DNA from 2 places in the Staphylococcus sp. FW104-15G4D genome. Region 2 is predicted to be linked to the other one. Evidence: predicted binding sites of a transcription regulator. Region 2 holds the regulator's gene; the other holds the start of a gene.
The links. The regulator NrdR, encoded in region 2, represses ribonucleotide reductase genes. The targets are predictions, from matches to a motif close to AACACNATATATNGTGTT.

Region 1: a site for NrdR is predicted at 2,351-2,368, ahead of nrdI (class Ib ribonucleoside-diphosphate reductase assembly flavoprotein NrdI). Genes of this name have one in related genera too.

Annotation. Positions count from the first base shown of each region.
Region 1 covers NZ_JBYTCH010000001.1:222,107-231,853, forward strand. Annotated here, with positions in the region: gene AC3WQX_RS01080 (peptide MFS transporter) at 1-61, opposite strand, end outside; gene queF (preQ(1) synthase) at 381-881, opposite strand; gene AC3WQX_RS01090 (DMT family transporter) at 896-1,762, opposite strand; gene nrdI (class Ib ribonucleoside-diphosphate reductase assembly flavoprotein NrdI) at 2,550-2,948, shown strand; gene nrdE (class 1b ribonucleoside-diphosphate reductase subunit alpha) at 2,911-5,016, shown strand; gene nrdF (class 1b ribonucleoside-diphosphate reductase subunit beta) at 5,129-6,097, shown strand; gene AC3WQX_RS01110 (CHY zinc finger protein) at 6,254-6,568, opposite strand; gene murB (UDP-N-acetylmuramate dehydrogenase) at 6,593-7,525, opposite strand; gene AC3WQX_RS01120 (GrpB family protein) at 7,657-8,175, opposite strand; gene AC3WQX_RS01125 (EMYY motif lipoprotein) at 8,296-9,186, shown strand; gene ytxJ (bacillithiol system redox-active protein YtxJ) at 9,334-9,654, shown strand.
Region 2 covers NZ_JBYTCH010000001.1:1,129,579-1,139,325, forward strand. Annotated here, with positions in the region: gene AC3WQX_RS05520 (amino acid permease) at 1-392, opposite strand, end outside; lysine riboswitch at 613-788, opposite strand; gene thrS (threonine--tRNA ligase) at 838-2,775, opposite strand; gene dnaI (primosomal protein DnaI) at 3,123-4,043, opposite strand; gene dnaB (replicative helicase loading/DNA remodeling protein DnaB) at 4,043-5,428, opposite strand; gene nrdR (transcriptional regulator NrdR) at 5,429-5,899, opposite strand; gene gap (type I glyceraldehyde-3-phosphate dehydrogenase) at 6,255-7,280, opposite strand; gene coaE (dephospho-CoA kinase) at 7,477-8,076, opposite strand; gene mutM (bifunctional DNA-formamidopyrimidine glycosylase/DNA-(apurinic or apyrimidinic site) lyase) at 8,092-8,964, opposite strand; gene polA (DNA polymerase I) at 8,980-9,747, opposite strand, start outside.

The DNA.
Region 1 (9,747 bases), 910 kb from region 2:
CAAAGAATCCATGTTGAGGTATTTCTTGAACTGCTTGCTCATGGGAATTATTCGTTGTCATAATATCATCCCATCCTTTCTTCCCCTAATACCATATTTAATTGTTTAAAAACGATTGTACTATTGTAAATAATAAGTTTCAACAATTTTCAAAAAATAAAAATAATATGAATATTCAGTCAATTTATAGATTTTACTACATTTATAAGATAATATGTGTCTTTATTTGATTAATTATAAGCATGTGTAGAAATAAATCAATATAAATAAAATACGCTTTAACGCGTCAAAGTGCAATACTTTTTTATCAAATTTGAAAATAATTTTTTATAACAAAAATCCTCCATTAAACATTTAATTTTAATGGAGGATAGTGGTATTTATCGATTATCAATCTTTTCAGGATACATATCGTGATTCATCAAACGATGTTCAGCCATCTTTTCATATTTAGAATTAGGACGGCCATAGTTTGTATATGGGTCAATTGAGATGCCACCTCTAGGTGTGAATTTACCCCAAACTTCAATATAATGAGGATCCATAAGTTCAATCAAATCATTCATAATTATATTCATACAATCTTCGTGGAAGTCACCATGGTTTCTAAAGCTAAATAAATATAGTTTCAATGATTTAGATTCAACCATTTTGACATTAGGGATATATGAAATATAAATTGTTGCAAAATCTGGTTGGCCTGTAATAGGGCATAACGATGTAAACTCTGGACAATTAAATTTGACGAAGTAGTCACGACCTTGATGCTTGTTATCAAAGGTTTCTAGAACATCTGGTCTGTAATTAAAATCATACGTATTGTTTTGATTTCCTAGTAAAGTAATATCTTGAAGTTCATTTTTTTGACGCCCTTGTGCCATTTAATTTAGCTCCTTTAACTTTCTTTTATATTTGATTCTCGTCGTGCCTTTTCAAACATATAGTAACTTGCGCTAATAATAACAACATAACCTAAAGTAGCTAACATATCTGGTGTTTCTCCGAATAAGATGAAACCAAATAATGCTGTGAATATTATAGAAGCATATGTGAAAATTGAAATGTCTTTAGCAGGCGCAAAGCTATATGCAAGTGTGATACCTATTTGTCCAACAGCTGCAGATAAACCTGCACCAAGCAAGTATAAAACTTGGACAGTTGTCATAGGTTCAAATGTGAAAATTGAGAATGGTATTAAGACAACAACTGAGAATAATGAGAAATAAAATACAATTGTATAAGGTTTTTCACGTGTACTAAGTGCACGAACACATGTGTAAGCTGACGCAGCAAATATACCTGAAAATAAGCCGGCTATTGATGGAATCACTGATGATGAAAATTCAGGTTTAACAATGAGTAACATACCTAATATAGCGATAATCATCGCTGATATTTGATATTTACGAACCTTCTCATGTAAAAAGATTAAACTTAGGAGAATTGTCCAGAAAGGATTCAATTTCATAAGTGTATCGGCATCACTAAGTACCATATGGTCAATAGCGTATATATTCAGTAATACTCCTATGAGACCTAGTGTAGAACGTGAAATCAATAAAGGTTGGCTACTCAGTTTACCAAATATAGGTTGCTTATATTTTATGATAAAAAATAGAGGTATAAACATAGCTACTAAATTTCTAGCTAAAGATTTTTGGAAGACAGGTAAGTCTCCAGCAAGTCTGAAGAATACAGACATAAAACTAAATCCAATAGCAGAAATTAATATAGCAATAATACCTTTTACTTTTGGATTCAATATTATCGCCTCAATACAATAAGATTAACGTAACTATATTAGCATAAATAAAGGAGCTATGCATGAGTACTTGCAAATTAAAAAGAGACGTTTTATAATAATAACACGAACACATGTTCTGTTAGTAAGTGCTAGACTATTAAGCAACTCAATTGTGGGTAATGAAAGTGATTAATATTCAAATTGGTATATATATGTTGCATACTATCATATTGAGATTTTACCAGGTCACACAATGAACAGGTACGTCTAAATTTTAGTAAAATGCAAGCAAAGAAACTTGAAAAAATTTTTTTATTCAGAATATTAGTCTTTAAACACGTAGTGGTGCACTTTCTAAAAATTTTAGTTTTTTCGTCATTAAACTTTAACTTTCATTAAACATTCTACTTATGTATAATGAAACACAGAATATAGTATTAACTTTTAAAACCAAACACTATATATAGTGTTTAGAGTTTAAAAGTTAATACTGGGAAATTAATTAATTTTAATGCAAAATCACACTAATTCAAATGATAAATCATTGCAAAATTAGTAATCAGTTACAAATAAAGCAATTTATCATTTAGTATTATTTAAGTTTTAAGTACTATATGTAGTGGTTATAAACTTAAAGACATACTAAAGGCATTAAAATAAACTTTCTTTTACAAGAAATAAGAATATTTAGAAATTAAAAATCATAACGGTTTACACCTCTATACTAGTGGTGCTTTTATTTTTTGAGTTTGTGAATGCTCAATATAGACACGACAACTAAAGATTGAAGAAAGAAGGTGATCCAATGAAAGTAGTATATTTCTCATTTTCTGGAAATGTTAGACGTTTTATAAAGCGAGCAGAAATTGATGACACGTTAGAAATTACTCAAGACAATTGTACGGAACCAGTAAATGAACCATATATCTTAGTTACTGGCACTATTGGATTTGGAGAAGTGCCACAACCTGTTCAATCTTTTTTAGAAGTTAATCACGCTCAATTACAAGCGGTAGCTGCAAGCGGAAATCGTAATTGGGGGCAAAATTTTGCTAAAGCAGGCCGTACAATCTCAGAGGACTATGATGTTCCTCTACTTATGAAATTTGAAGTACAAGGTACGAACAATGATGTAATTGAATTTAAGGATAAGGTGGGTAATTTCAATGAAAACCATGAACGAGAAGAAATACAATCATATTGAACTAAATAATGAAGTAACAAAGCGGAAAGATAATGGTTTCTTTGATTTAGAGAAGGATCAGGAAGCATTAAAAGTTTATCTTGAAGAAATCCACGATAAAACAATTTATTTCGATGATGAAATTGAACGTTTACATTACCTTGTGGATAATGACTTTTATTTCAATGTATTTGAGAAATACTCTGAAGAAGAATTACGAGAAATTACTGAATATGCTAAGTCAATCCATTTTCAATTCGCTAGCTACATGTCTGCAAGTAAGTTCTATAAGGACTATGCTTTAAAAACAAACGATAAAAGTCAATTTTTAGAAGACTATAATCAACATGTTGCAATTGTTGCCCTTTATTTAGCTAATGGTGATACTAAACAAGCAAAACAATTTATTTCTTCTATGGTTGAACAACGTTATCAACCAGCAACGCCTACTTTCTTAAACGCAGGTCGTGCACGTCGCGGTGAGCTCGTTTCATGTTTCTTATTAGAAGTTGATGATAGTTTAAATTCTATTAACTTTATTGATTCAACAGCGAAGCAACTAAGTAAAATTGGTGGCGGTGTCGCTATTAATTTATCAAAATTACGTGCCCGTGGAGAGGCAATCAAAGGTATTAAAGGTGTTGCTAAAGGTGTATTACCAGTAGCTAAAGCACTTGAAGGTGGATTTAGTTATGCCGATCAATTAGGTCAAAGACCTGGTGCAGGTGCTGTATATTTAAATATTTTCCATTATGATGTGGAAGAATTTTTAGATACTAAAAAGGTCAATGCTGATGAAGATTTACGTTTATCTACAATTTCAACAGGTCTTATTGTTCCTTCTAAGTTCTTTGATTTAGCTAAAGAAGGTAAAGACTTCTATATGTTCGCCCCACATACTGTAAAACAAGAATATGGTGTGACATTAGATGATATTGATTTAGAGAAATATTATGATGATATGGTTGCTAATCCTAACATTGATAAGAAGAAAAAAGATGCACGTGAAATGTTAAATACAATTGCACAAACTCAACTACAATCTGGTTATCCGTATTTAATGTTTAAAGATAATGCAAATAAAGTACATGCCAACTCCGATATTGGTCAAATTAAAATGAGTAATTTATGTACAGAAATTTTCCAATTACAAGAGACATCTATTATCAATGACTATGGTACACAAGATGAGATTAAACGTGATATTTCTTGTAATCTTGGCTCTCTAAACATTGTTAATGTTATGGAATCAGGTAAATTCAGAGATTCTGTTCACACTGGTATGGATGCACTTACTGTAGTGAGTGATGAAGCTAATATACAAAATGCTCCAGGTGTTAAAAAAGCTAATAGTGAGTTGCACTCAGTAGGTCTAGGTGTAATGAACCTTCATGGATATTTAGCAAAAAATAAAATCGGTTATGAGTCTGAAGAGGCGAAAGACTTTGCTAATATATTCTTCATGATGATGAACTATTATTCTATAGAACGTTCAATGGAAATAGCTAAAGAACGCGGAGAAAGCTATCAAGATTTTGACCAATCAGATTATGCTAATGGCAAATATTTTGAATTCTATACTTCACAAGAATTTGAGCCACAATTTGAAAAAGTTCGCCAGCTATTCGATGGTTTAGATATTCCAACTTCAGAAGATTGGAAAGCTCTACAAAAAGAAGTAGAACAATATGGTCTTTATCATGCTTACCGTTTAGCTATTGCACCTACTCAAAGTATTTCATATGTGCAAAATGCAACAAGCTCTGTAATGCCTATTGTAGATCAAATTGAGCGTCGTACTTATGGAAATGCTGAAACATTTTATCCAATGCCTTTCCTATCACCTGAAACAATGTGGTATTACAAATCAGCATTTAATACTGATCAAATGAAATTAATCGATTTAGTTTCAACAATACAAACACATGTAGACCAAGGTATTTCAACAATTCTATATGTAAATTCAGAAATTTCTACACGTGAACTTTCAAGATTATATGTTTACGCACATTATAAAGGACTAAAATCACTTTATTATACACGTAACAAATTACTTAGTGTAGAAGAATGTACAAGCTGTGCAATCTAATATTTTAAATTAAATAAAATGCTAGAAATTTCAATCACTGCTAATTATGTTTATCATATTTAGTGTGGTTGAAATTCTCTATGCAATACATAATAATGACAGGAGGATTTACATGAAAGCGGTCAACTGGAACACCCAAGAAGATATGACGAATATGTTTTGGCGTCAAAACATCTCACAAATGTGGGTCGAAACAGAGTTTAAAGTTTCAAAAGATATAGCAAGTTGGAAAACATTGACAGATTCTGAAAAAGAAACATTTAAAAAGGCTTTAGCAGGATTAACAGGGCTAGATACGCATCAAGCAGACGATGGAATGCCTTTGATTATGTTACATACGACTGATTTAAGAAAAAAAGCTGTATACTCATTTATGGCTATGATGGAACAAATTCACGCTAAAAGTTATTCTCATATCTTCACAACATTACTTCCGTCTAGTGAAACGAACTATTTGTTAGACACATGGGTAATTGAAGAACCTCATTTAAAATATAAATCAGATAAAATTATCGACAACTATCATAAGCTTTGGGGAAAAGAAGCATCAATTTTTGACCAATATATCGCAAGAGTATCAAGTGTATTCTTAGAAACGTTCTTATTTTACTCTGGTTTCTACTATCCGCTATACCTTGCTGGTCAAGGTAAAATGACGACTTCTGGTGAAATTATTCGTAAAATCTTATTAGATGAATCAATTCACGGTGTTTTCACTGGTTTAGATGCTCAAAGCTTACGCAATGAGCTGTCAGAGAGTGAAAAGCAAAAAGCAGATCAAGAAATGTATAAGTTATTAAACGAACTTTATGATAATGAAGTATCTTATACACACTTATTATATGATGATATTGGTTTAACTGAAGATGTACTTAACTATGTTCGTTATAATGGTAATAAGGCTTTATCTAACTTAGGTTTTGAACCTTATTTTGAAGAACGTGAATTTAATCCAATTATCGAGAATGCTTTAGATACATCTACTAAGAACCATGACTTCTTCTCAGTAAAAGGTGACGGCTATACGTTAGCATTAAATGTTGAAGCACTACGAGATGAAGACTTTGTATTCGATGAATAATAAATATTAACCTAATAAGAAGAAAAACCTTTAGTTTACAATACTTACCGTGTTGTATAACTAAAGGTTTTTTGATTTTTATATAATAAAAAGGTTAAACAAACTCAATTGCTTAACCTTAGTTACAAAATGACTATTAAAAACTTTTAAAGTAAGTTATATTTCAAAATACAAATGATAGTGAAATTTACATCTACTATTAAAATGTGCTTTGCATTTAGGACACACTTCAACCATCATGTAGTCGTGAATACTCATTTCATGGTTGCACACACCACACATAATAACTTTTTTATCAAATTCTTTCTCAGTCCATCTTTGTATAGAATGTGATTCATGTTCATCATGACATTTATAACAAGGATAATATTTGTCACAACATTTAAATTTAATTGCAATAACATCTAAAAAAGAGTGATAGTGAGTACATCTTGTCTCTTTATCAATGACTGAACCGTGAATATTAGGCATAGATTAGATGTACCTCCTTATAAATTAACTTTTAGGGTGTTCTCCAATAATACGTACTTCTGTATTTAATTCTACATCAAATTTATCTTTAACAGTTCTTTGTACGTGGTGAATTAAATCTTCGTAATCTGTTGCCGTACCTTTATCTACATTAACCATAAAGCCAGCATGTTTTTTAGATACTTCTACGCCACCGATGCGATGACCTTGTAAATCAGAGTCTTGAATTAATTTACCAGCGAAATGGCCAGGAGGTCTTTGGAATACACTTCCACAAGAAGGGTATTCTAATGGTTGTTTTGATTCTCTTCTTTCAGTTAAATCATCCATTTTAGCTTGAATTTCATCTAAATGACCTGGCATTAAAGTGAACGCTGCTTCAAGTACAACAAGATGTTTCTTTTGAACAATACTATTTCTGTAATCTAGCTCTAATTCTTCATTAGTTAACTTGATTAAATCACCTTTCTCATTAACGCATAGCGCATAGTCGATACAATCTTTAACTTCACCGCCATATGCACCAGCATTCATAAATACAGCACCACCGATTGAACCTGGAATACCACATGCAAACTCTAAACCAGTAAGAACATGATCTCGTGCAACTCTTGAAACATCAATGATTGCAGCGCCACTACCAGCGATAATCGCATCGTCAGAAACATCAATATGATCTAATGATAGTAGACTTAGAACGATGCCTCTTATTCCACCTTCACGTATTATAATATTTGAACCATTACCTAAATATGTAACAGGAATATTATTATTATAAGCGTAAGCTACAATTGCTTGCACTTCTTCATTTTTTGTTGGGGATAAATAGAAATCTGCCTCTCCGCCAGTTTCAGTATATGTATAACGTTTGAGAGGTTCATCAACTTTAATTATATTGTCGGGAATAATCGACTTTAAATCATTTAAGATGTCACTTTTATTCAACGGTTTGTACATCCTTTCTCATCTTCTTAATATCATTATTATTATATCAACTTTAATAGTTATTTGCGAAATTTGAATATATTATTTTACCATTAAATAGACAAAGTAAGAATTCTCGTATTGATGTGTAGTAAATGCTCTAATTAATTTGAGTCTCTACTTAAATCCTCAAAGATACTTTGTTTTTGATTTTCATACATACGAATGGCTCGCACATGTTTCAATATATTTTGTTTTTTCGTGGAAAATAATTGAGAAAATTTCTTATCTTGTGTTAATAATTGGTCAACCTTTTGATACTGTTCAAAAAGAGGGGTATCTAACTGTATAATATGTAATCTTACTTCTTGCTTAAGTTCACTAAGATTATTGAATCGAGCCATCACTACTTTTTTCTTATAGGAATGGTGAAGTCGGTAAAAACCAGCATAATTCAAACGTTTTTCATCTAGAGCAGTAATATCGTGTAAATTATTGACTCCTACAAGTACATCCAATATGGGTTCTGTAGCATAATTAAAATGACGTGTGCCACCAATATGTTGAGTGTATTTAACTGGTGAATCTAATAAATTAAACAATATATTTTTGACGTTTTGGTATTCTTTAGCGAACGATTCATTTAAGTCCTCTTTGACTAAAGGTTGAACATAAGTATACATGATTTACTCCTTGTGAATTATAATTTCTCAATTTTACAGTAAAGTCTGACATACTATAACACAATTCATTTTCATAATAAATACGTTTATGTATAATGTTTAATGATAAGGAGTGCAGATATGAAAAAATTACTATTTATTGCAACAATTGTCATATTTATAACCACGCTAACAGCCTGTGGAAATAAAACTAACAAAGATTTTAATGATTTTGACAATAAACTCAGTGATGTTAAGAAAAAGCAAAAAAACGTTGAAGAAGTTATAGATAAAATACATTTAAAAGAGTTAGATAACTTAAGTAAAACGGATACGACAGATAAAAACAAAAAAGAATTTATTGCACTTCAAAAAGATATTAATAACTATCTCATGCCGGAATTTAAGAAATATAAAAAGGCTGCTAATCAATTACCTGCAAATACAAATGATGTTAAAAATCTACGTAACTCGTATTTAGATACTGTTAAAGAGAAAGAAACTTCAATTAATGATTTAAAATCATTTGTTGATTTATGTAATCGTTCTATCAAAGATAATGAAGATATACTAGATTATACGAAACTTTTCGAAAAAAATAGATCAGAGGTAGAATCCGATATTAATAAAGCTACTAATAAAAGTGATGCTGATCAGTTAACATCTAAATTAGAAGAAAATAATAAGCAACTCAAATCTACAGCTAAGAAATATCTCAATTCTTCTACTACAAATTCAGATTCAGCTAAAAAAGCAATCAATGATCATATTTCACCATTGATTGATAAACAAATTAAAGATATTAACCAAACTAATATTTCAGACCAACACGTAGATAATGCTAGGAAAAATGCAATTGAAATGTACTACAGTTTACAAAATTACTATGACACACGAGTAGACACTATCGAAATTAGTGAAAAATTATCTAAAATTGATGTGGATAAATTACCAAAAGAGGGTAAAGATATTTCAAGCAAGGATAAAGAATTTAACAAGCAATACTATGAGTTTAAAGAAAATGTAAAATAGTTATTTTTTGAATTAAATAAAATAAAAATCGATGGTTAACATTATACAGCAGAATGTGTATAATTGTACCCACTGAGATGATTCTTGGGATATGAATATCACGCATATGCTCATAAAATGTGATAAATATTTTTAGAGGTGAATAGAATGGCTATTAAGCTGAGTTCAATTGACCAGTTTGAACAAGTCTTAGAAGAGAATAAATATGTTTTTGTATTAAAACATAGTGAAACTTGTCCAATTTCTGCAAATGCGTATGATCAATTTAATAAATTTTTATATGAAAGAGATATTGATGGTTACTATTTAATCGTTCAACAGGAGCGTAAATTATCGGACTATATTGCAGAAAAAACGAACGTGAAGCATGAATCTCCTCAAGCCTTTTACTTTGTAAATGGTGAGATGAAGTGGAATGCTGATCATGATGATATTAACGTTTCTCAACTTGCACAAGCTGAGGAATAAATGAAAATAATTTAAATGTTTAAGTGGCTTGCCATAGACATCTGATAGTGAAGATGTATGGCAAGCCTTTCGTATATTATGAAAAATTCTAAG
Region 2 (9,747 bases):
CACGCTGGTATACCTTGCATAGGTGACCAATACTGTATAACCTGTGCAGCAATGGTAACATCAGCAGCAACAGTTATTACCCAGTTAAACCAATAGTTCCAACCTAATGCAAATCCCAGTGATGGATCAACAAAGCGTGTAGCATATGTACTAAATGAACCGGAAACTGGTAAATAAGTAGCCATTTCCCCAAGAGATGTCATCAGGAAGAATACCATTGTACCAATAATTGCATAAGCAATTAAAGCACCTAACGCACCAGCATCATGAATAGCACCACCAGATGTCATGAATAGACCTGTACCAATACAACCGCCTATAGCGATCATTGAAATATGACGGTCTTTTAATCCTCTTTGGACACCGTCATTTTGATTTTCTTTTTTACTCATAGAAGCTCCCTTTCCTTGTCTTAGAGGCTAACATGTAACTATTTTTCTCTTTGTGTAATAAATATATATTTTAAATATGAAAGTTTGATTAAAAAATTTATAAGCAACAAACTTTGTAACAATAATAGCACTAAATCATTTATTAAGCTAAATACTACACAATACGAAAATAAAAAGTGGTTACATACCTTTAAGATATGCAACCACTTAGGTTTTATCTATATAAGGTAGCACATCACATTCTGTGACAGTACAGCTTCTTGTCGAAAACTGTCCCAACAATTATAAATTATGGTTTTACAATTGTTTCGGCATCGTTACCTTTCACTAATTCAACACATGTCCCATACGACTTCTGACTAGTTACTAATTAAAGATGCAACCTCTAACTCTAATTTTATTTCATTCATCTGTAATATACATGATACGACCTATCTTTTCAAGGTTATCTATGTTTTTTCAAACGAATTTCATCCACCAAATTCCAAATAAATTCATCTTTTTCAAGTGTTTCTTGATCTTGGGAACCATATTGTCTTACATTGACTTCATTATTTTCTACTTCTTTATCCCCTACAACAATTTGGTATGGTATTTTTTGCATTTGCGCTTCACGAATTTTATAACCCATTTTTTCATTACGATCATCAATCTCAACACGAACGCCTTGCGATTTAAGTTCATCTTGTAATTGGCGGGCGTAATCATAATGTAAATCTACATTAACTGGAATGATTTCGACTTGTTTTGGTGCTAACCATGTTGGGAAAGCTCCTTTAGTTTCTTCAGTAAGGAATGCGACGAAACGTTCCATTGTAGAAACAACACCTCGGTGAATAACTACTGGTCTATGTTGTTCACCATCACTACCAATATAAGTGAGTTCAAAACGTTCAGGTAGTAAGAAATCAAGCTGCGCAGTAGATAAAGTTTCTTCTTTACCCATCGCAGTTTTAACTTGAACATCAAGTTTAGGACCATAAAATGCCGCTTCACCAATAGCTTCTACATATGGTAGACCCATTTCATCAACTGCTTCTTTGAGCATTGATTCAGCTTTATTCCACATTTCATCATCATCCATATATTTTTCTTTATCTTCTGGGTCTCTGTAGCTTAATCTGAAAGTGTAATCCTTAAAACCGAAGTCTTCATAAACTTCTTGAATCATATTGACTACTCTTTTGAACTCTTCTTTAATTTGATCTGGTCTCACGAATATATGAGAATCGTTAAGAGTCATTCCACGAACACGTTGTAAACCTGAAACTGCACCACTTGCTTCATATCTATGCATAGTACCTAATTCCGCAATACGGATTGGTAATTCTCGGTAAGAGTGTGGTTTATTATTATAAATCATCATATGGTGTGGACAGTTCATTGGTCTTAATACCATTTCTTCAGTTTCATCTAATTTCATAGGTGGAAACATGTCATCTTGGTAATGATCCCAGTGACCAGAAGTTTTATATAAATCAACATTTGCTAATACTGGAGTATATACATGGTCATATCCCATGCTCACTTCTTTATCTACAATATAGCGTTCAATTTCACGTCTGATTGTAGCGCCATTTGGTAACCATAAAGGTAATCCAGCACCAACAAGTTGGCTATTAGTAAATAATTCTAAATCTTTACCGATTTTACGGTGATCTCTTTCACGACGTTCTTCAAGCATTTGTAAATGCGCTTTTAAATCCTTTTTATCAAAAAACGCAGTACCGTATATACGTTGTAACATTTTATTGTTACTGTCACCACGCCAATAAGCACCTGCAGTTGATAGTAATTTAAACTCTTTTATCTTAGAAGTCGAAGGTACATGTACACCACGACATAAATCAGTGAATTCACCTTGTGAGTATAAAGTAACGCTCTCATCTTCTGGAATTGCATCAATAAGTTCTAATTTATATGGATCATCTTTGAAGAATTCTTTAGCTTCATCTCTACTTACAACTTTTCGTTCTATTTTATAATTCTCATTAACGATTTGCTTCATCGTTTTTTCTATTTTTTCAAAATCATCTGATGATACTTTTTCATCCATATCAAAGTCATAGTAAAATCCGCCTTCAACCACCGGACCTACACCAAATTTCACATCACCATATAAACGCTTCAAAGCTTGTGCCATTAAATGCGCAGTAGAATGTCGTAAAACCTCTAAAGCCTCTTCACTACCTGGTGTAACAATCTCAATTGATCCATCTTCCTCAAGTGGTCTAGTTAAATCTACCATTTGACCATTAAATTTACCTGCTACAGCTTTCTTTCTTAAACCTGGGCTAATAGATTGAGCGATGTCTTCAGTAGTAGTACCTTTATCAAATTCTTTTGAATTACCATCTGGAAATTGAATATTAATTTGATCCATATTAAACCCTCCTAAATATTAAAAAGATCTGATCGTTGACTTATTGAATGATTAAGATAAATATCCACAAAACAAAAAACTCGCCCCCTATAACAAGGGACGAGTTTGTCGTGGTACCACCCTAGTTGCTCAGCTTTATAAAAATAATAACTAAGCTACTCTACATGAGATAACGGTCTCGAGCCGGATATTCATTACAAATATCATTATGAAGTAGTAATAATTTAATATATTAGCCATATTCTCATCAACTAATGACTTTCTGTGTAATAGTGATTAAATTATCTTATCTTCAATAGTTTCAACGATTAAGATTTAAGTCCATTATACACCTCATAAGATAAAATTCAATTGTTTCTATAATTTTTACCTTCTAAATAATATGGCGTAGATAGTGTTTTCACACGTTCAATAATTCTAGCTGCTTTAGTTTTCTCAGCTCCATCTCTCGTCATAGATAAATGATGCTCTAATTCACTATAGTCGAAGTTCGAACTGAAAAACGTAGGTAACTCATGAACCATTCTATAATGTAATAATGGTCCGATAATTTCATCTCTTACCCATGGTGTAACCTCTTCAGCACCTATATCATCAAGCATAAGTATATTAGCTTCACGCACACGTTCTAGTTTCTTTTCAAAACTACCGTCTTTGAAGCCACCTTTTAAAGTACGAATAAATTCAGGTAAGTAAACAATAGTGGATGAAATCTTCTTCGATTTGAGTTGATTAGCAACTGCACCTAATATAAATGACTTACCTGTTCCAAAAGGGCCATACAAATATAATCCTTTTACTTTTTCATTATTAGCTATATTTGTGCATATTTCATCTGCAGCCATCGCTACGTCCAAACGATCACGTTCAGTCATGTAAATATCTTTTAATTTTGCATCTAATGTATCACGTTGCATATGATGTGAGGTGATGAGTTGAGAGTTAAAGCGTTCTTCATCATGTTTAATTTTACATGGACATTTCAAATATCTAATCTTAATTCTTTCATTTTCTATATACAACTCAGGTACGTGCCCTTTAACAAAATTAGGACATTCTTCAAAACGATGACCATCATAATGCTTCTGTTGATCTTTATACTCTTGTAAAACATTTAAATCTTCATCAATCATTGCATTCGTAAGTTGAGATTGATGTTGCTCTAGAAACTCTTTAACATCTGGGTCTTTTATAACATTTTGCTTGATTTTCTCAATACGTTTATTTAAGTCGTCTGACGCACCCATTATGTTCTTGAAACTTTTCATTACTCATTGCCCTCCTCCCATTTTTTATTCAAACGTTCTAAGAATGCTTTTCGATCTTTTTCTAATTTTTCATCTTTTGTGGTTGAATCTTTTGTAGCTGATGAATTTGATTGAGCCTCTCTATTTTCAAGCCATTTTGGAGTTTTCTCTTTTGAAATAAGTTGCTTGTTTTGTCTGGAATAGTTTCTATTCCCTTTGAAATTTTGGTCATAACTTTTAGGTTGATTAACTTGAAGTGCATAGTTGTACGCTTGCTTAGCTGTTTTAATATCTTTTTTCTTCCAATTTGATGCAATTTCGAATATGTAAGATTTGGGTAACTTCATATCTTCTTTTAGCATAACAAATTGCAATAGTATATTAATCACACCGAAACTCATTTTTTCTCTATCAATTAATTCTTCAATCATACTTTTTTGTGATTGCGTAGGTTCAGAACCTGACCAACTCGCTAACATATCTATAGGACTAGTTTCGTCTAATAGTTGTAACCATTCATCAGTATTATCTAGGGGTGTATCTTTTTCTTGAGTTGATTTATCAAAAGACTCACCTTTCAATTGTAATTTAGGCAAATGATTTTCGTGTTCAATCAAATAATATGATCGTGCTTGCTTGCGCATTTCTTCAAATGATAATTGTTGTGCACTAGTAATTGAATTTAATATAACTTTTTTCATTCCATCGGCAGTCAAACCATATAACGTAGCCAATTGAATAATTAATTCTTTAGCATCTTTAGTTACGATTTCATTACTGATAAAGTGTTGATTTAACATATGGCTCAACATTTCGAAATCAAATGTCTCATTGGATAAATCAATACCACTATAGTGATTAGCTTGTTTAAGATTAGATAAATCTTGATTCAAAACCTTTTTGGGTACATTAAAAACTTCAGTAAACTTCCTAGTCGTTTGTTGATAATGACTTAAATCCTTTTTGTCTTTTTCAAAATGATTCTTTAAAGACTGATAACGATTTTTATCAACTTCACTATATAAAAAAACAGATAACATAGGATCATTAAAAAATTGATAAGCTGTAGGAGGTTGTATTAATTGATATACAAATCGTGTTTGCTGCTCTTCATGCTTAACAAAGGTTTTAATTAACCCGATAGCTTCTAAATAATCCATCTGCTTTCTAAAGTCTAAAAGATTGATTTTTAACTCATTCATAAATATGTAATGAGTGAGCGGATAATGATGATGGTCGTCTACAAATTGATTGATAAAGTGATAAAGCCCTATAGATTGCGGACCGATTAACGGCGTAAAGAGACGGTTCAATATTTCTAAATGTTCTGTCGTTAATTGAAATTCTTTGATGACTTCGAAGCTATCTTGAGGTCTTAACCCATACTCATACGACTGTAATCCCATTTAATAATCACTCCGTTTATTATCACTCAAGATTCCTTGCATTGAAGCAAGTAATTGGTCAACGTCCTTAAACTCTTTGTAGACAGATGCAAATCTAACATATGAGACTTGATCAACATGCATTAATAATTTCATAACATGCTCTCCTATATCTCTTGAGGATATTTCAGTTTGACCTTCGTCACGTAATTGCCATTCGACTTTATTGGTAATATCTTCCAATTGTTGGTATCTTACTGGTCTCTTTTCACAAGATCTCACTAACCCATTTAATATTTTTTCTCTTAAAAATTGTTCTCGAGTACCATCTTTTTTAACAACGATAAGCGGACTTACTTCAATGTGTTCAAAAGTAGTAAACCGAGTTCCACAATTTTCACATTCTCTTCTTCGTCTTATTGCATTTGCATCATCTGCGTGTCTAGAATCAACTACTCTAGAATGTGTTGAATTACATTTTGGGCATTTCATTTATGTCACCCTCTTAAGTTTGATTAACGTACATTATACTACATAATTGTATTGTAAAAAAGAAAGGTTATTTACGCTAGAATTTAGATTTTAATGCTATAAATATAGATTTTTAAATGATATTTTACTATAAAATTGAATCTTTGGATAAATGTTTAAAACAGAAATTTAAATTAAGTTAATTACGCTTTCTAATGTTTTTATTATAAAGATATAAGTCTTACTACAAATTTCCAAAAAGAAAGCTGTCAACAAAGGATAAAGATCAACCAATATGAGTTAGATGAATACTAACTTTATGATTGTTCATACTTTGTCGACAGCTTATAATTACATGTCTTATACTGTTTTTTAATTATACTGCTTTAACAGTGGCCACTTTCTCAATCAGTTCTCCAATTTGTTCAGCTACTTCTACAACACGATTAGAGTAACCCCATTCATTATCATACCAAGCAATTACTTTTACTTTATTCTCACCCATAACCATAGTAGATTGAGAATCTAAAACTGCAGAATTAGGATTCGTATTAAAGTCTACTGATACTAAAGGTGCATCTTCAACATCTAAAATGCCATCTAAGTCCGATTGTCTAAATGCTTCATTTACTTCTTCAGCAGTGACATTTTTTTCTAAATCAACGACTAAATCAACAAGTGAGACATTCTTAGTTGGAACACGTAAAGCCATTCCATGAAGTTTCCCTTCAACTTCTGGTAACACTTCTTTAAGCGCTTTAGCGGCACCAGTTGAAGTTGGAATAATACTTTCATTGCAAGAACGTGCTCTACGTAAATCCTTATGAGGATTATCAATATTTTTTTGATCGTTAGTAATGGCATGAACAGTTGTCATTAAACCATTTACAATGCCAAACTTATCATTCAAGACCTTTGCAACTGGACCGATACAATTGGTAGTACATGAAGCATTACTAAAGATGTCATATTGATTAATATCAAGTTTGTCATCATTAACACCTTTAACAATCATTTGTACCTCTCCACCTTTTGAAGGGCCTGTGAGTAATACTTTCTTTGCACCTGCATTAATATGAGCAATGGCTTTATCTCCATGATTAAATTTACCAGTAGCTTCAATAACAATGTCGATATCTAATTCATTCCATGGTAAGTTTTCTGGATTTCTATCAGAAACAAGTTTAATTTCATGATTATCTACTTTAATACCATTTTCTGTTGCTTCAACTTTTTTATCATATGTACCATGAGTTGTATCATAATTAATTAAATGTGCAATAGTTTCAGAAGGATAACTTGCATTAATCGCTACAACATTTAAGTTTTCGTTTTTTAAAGCTATACGTAGCACCATTCTTCCAATTCTACCCATTCCATTAATCGCGATATTCGTTGACATTAAAAAGCACCCCTTGAACATTTATTTATATGTTATACTTTATGAAATTAGTATAACATATTATCTGTCTTTTGAAAGCGTTTCCCTATACTCATGTTCGAACTTTTATCTATCATTTTAAATAAGTTATACTTATTATTTAACATACAAAAATAAAAAACGTACACAAAACAATGCTTTGTGTACGTTAACTTTATTAATCGATATAACCTTCTTCTTCAAGAAGTTGTTGTAAATTTTGTTTTAATTCAAGTTTATCACCTAGATTGTCTATGACATGATCCGCCATTCTACTTTTCTTATCAATAGATATTTGACTATACACACGTGCCTTAGCATCTTCTTGTGATAAATCATTTCTTTCCATTAAACGTTCAATTTGAATACTTTCAGAAGTGTAAACTACCCAAACTTCATCCACAGTATCTTGTAAATCATTTTCAAATAACAAAGGAATATCCATAATGACATTGTATCCCTCATTTAGGTAGTGATTCTTCTCTTCTTCCATTATTTCTCTAACAATAGGATGAACTATCTTATTAAGTTCTATTCGTTGTTCTGGATTATTAAAGACAAGTTCTCCAACATATTTACGATTCATCTCACCATTGTCGTCAATAGCTTCTTGACCAAATTTCTCTCTTATTTGATCTAATCCTTTTGAACCCTTCTTAACAGCTTTTCGAGATGCAACATCCGCATCAACAACCTTAAATCCATAAGCAGTTAATAATTCTGAGACTGTTGATTTACCAGTTGCGATTCCACCTGTTAGTCCAATAATCTTTGGCATATTTTCACGCTTCCTTTATTTCTGACAATTTGGGCAAAAATGACTATTTCTAGTGGCAATCACTTTTGTTTCTATTTCATGCCCACATGTTTTACAATATTTCTGTTTATAAACATTTAAATGCAATTGCATTTCTCCGGTTTTACCGTCAGCATGGCGATAATCAGAAATACTTGTTCCACCGTATTTAATACCCTCTTCAAGAACTTCTCGAACATAATAAAATAACATCTCTTTTTGTTGATGACTCAATGAGTTAGCAATTTTATCAGGTCGAATACCAGTTCTATAAAGTGCTTCACAAGCATAAATATTACCAGCACCGGCAATCACTTTATGATCTAAAATCATTTGTTTAATAGGTTTATTAGCGTATTTATTAATATCAAAACAACTCAGATAATGTATCATTGCTTCTTTATCAAATGGTTCTGGAGCTATTTCTAGAAAAGGAGGATAACTTTCATAATTGGCAATATTTCTAATTTCTCCAAAACGTCTAATATCTGAGTAAACTAATTTTTTACCATTGTTAAGTTCGAAAATCACTTGCCAATGTTTACGGTAATTTGGCGTTCCAATTTCTTCTAAATCATCTACTACAAAAAATCCTCCTGCCATACCTAAATGACTTATCAAAATTCTATGATCATTGTCTTTTTCAATATGAAAAACGATGTACTTACTACGCCTAAGAACTTCAGATATAACATAACCTTCAGTTAATTTTTTAAAACTATCTAACTCTATACCTTTTATAATTGTTTCTCTTTGATTATTTTTACCTTCGATTACCTTCTCTGAAAAAATAACTTTATCAATTTTTTCATTTATTACAAAAGGTTCTATACCTCTTTTAACATGTTCAACTTCTGGTAATTCTGGCATATTTTAATCCTTTCCTTATTTAGCGTCATACCATGTTGGTCCATAACTTGAATCTACTTTTAGAGGTACATCTAAATCTAAAGCTTGTTCCATAATTTCTTCAACAAACTTACTAAAATCTTCGACTTCAGATTTAGGCAACTCGAAAATCAATTCATCGTGAACTTGCAATAATAATGTCGCGTGATAATTAGTATCTTTAACTTTTTCATAAAACTTAACCATAGCTAATTTAATAATATCTGCTGCGCTACCTTGTATCGGGGTATTCATTGCTGTTCTTTCTGCAAAACTTCTTAAGTTGAAATTACGACTTGTAATATCTGGAATATAACGACGTCGATGTAGAAGTGTTTCAACATATCCATCTGCTTTTGCATCTTTAACAATGTCAGACATGTATTGTTTTACACCAGGAAAACTAGCTAAGTAATCATCTATAAAAGCTTTCGCTTTTTTACGTGTAATTCCTAAACTTTGACTTAAGCCATAATCACTAATTCCATACACAATACCAAAGTTTACTGCTTTGGCTTGTCTACGCATTAAACTATCTACTTCATTAGCTTCTACGTTAAATACTTTCATAGCTGTCGCAGTATGAATATCGTTACCATTAATAAATGCCTCTTTCAAACTTTCATCTTGAGTAATATGTGCAAGCACACGTAACTCTATTTGTGAATAGTCAGCCGATAAGATTACGCTATCCTTATCTGTAGGTTTAAAGGCTTTTCTAATTTTTCTTCCTTCTTCTAAACGAATAGGTATATTCTGTAAGTT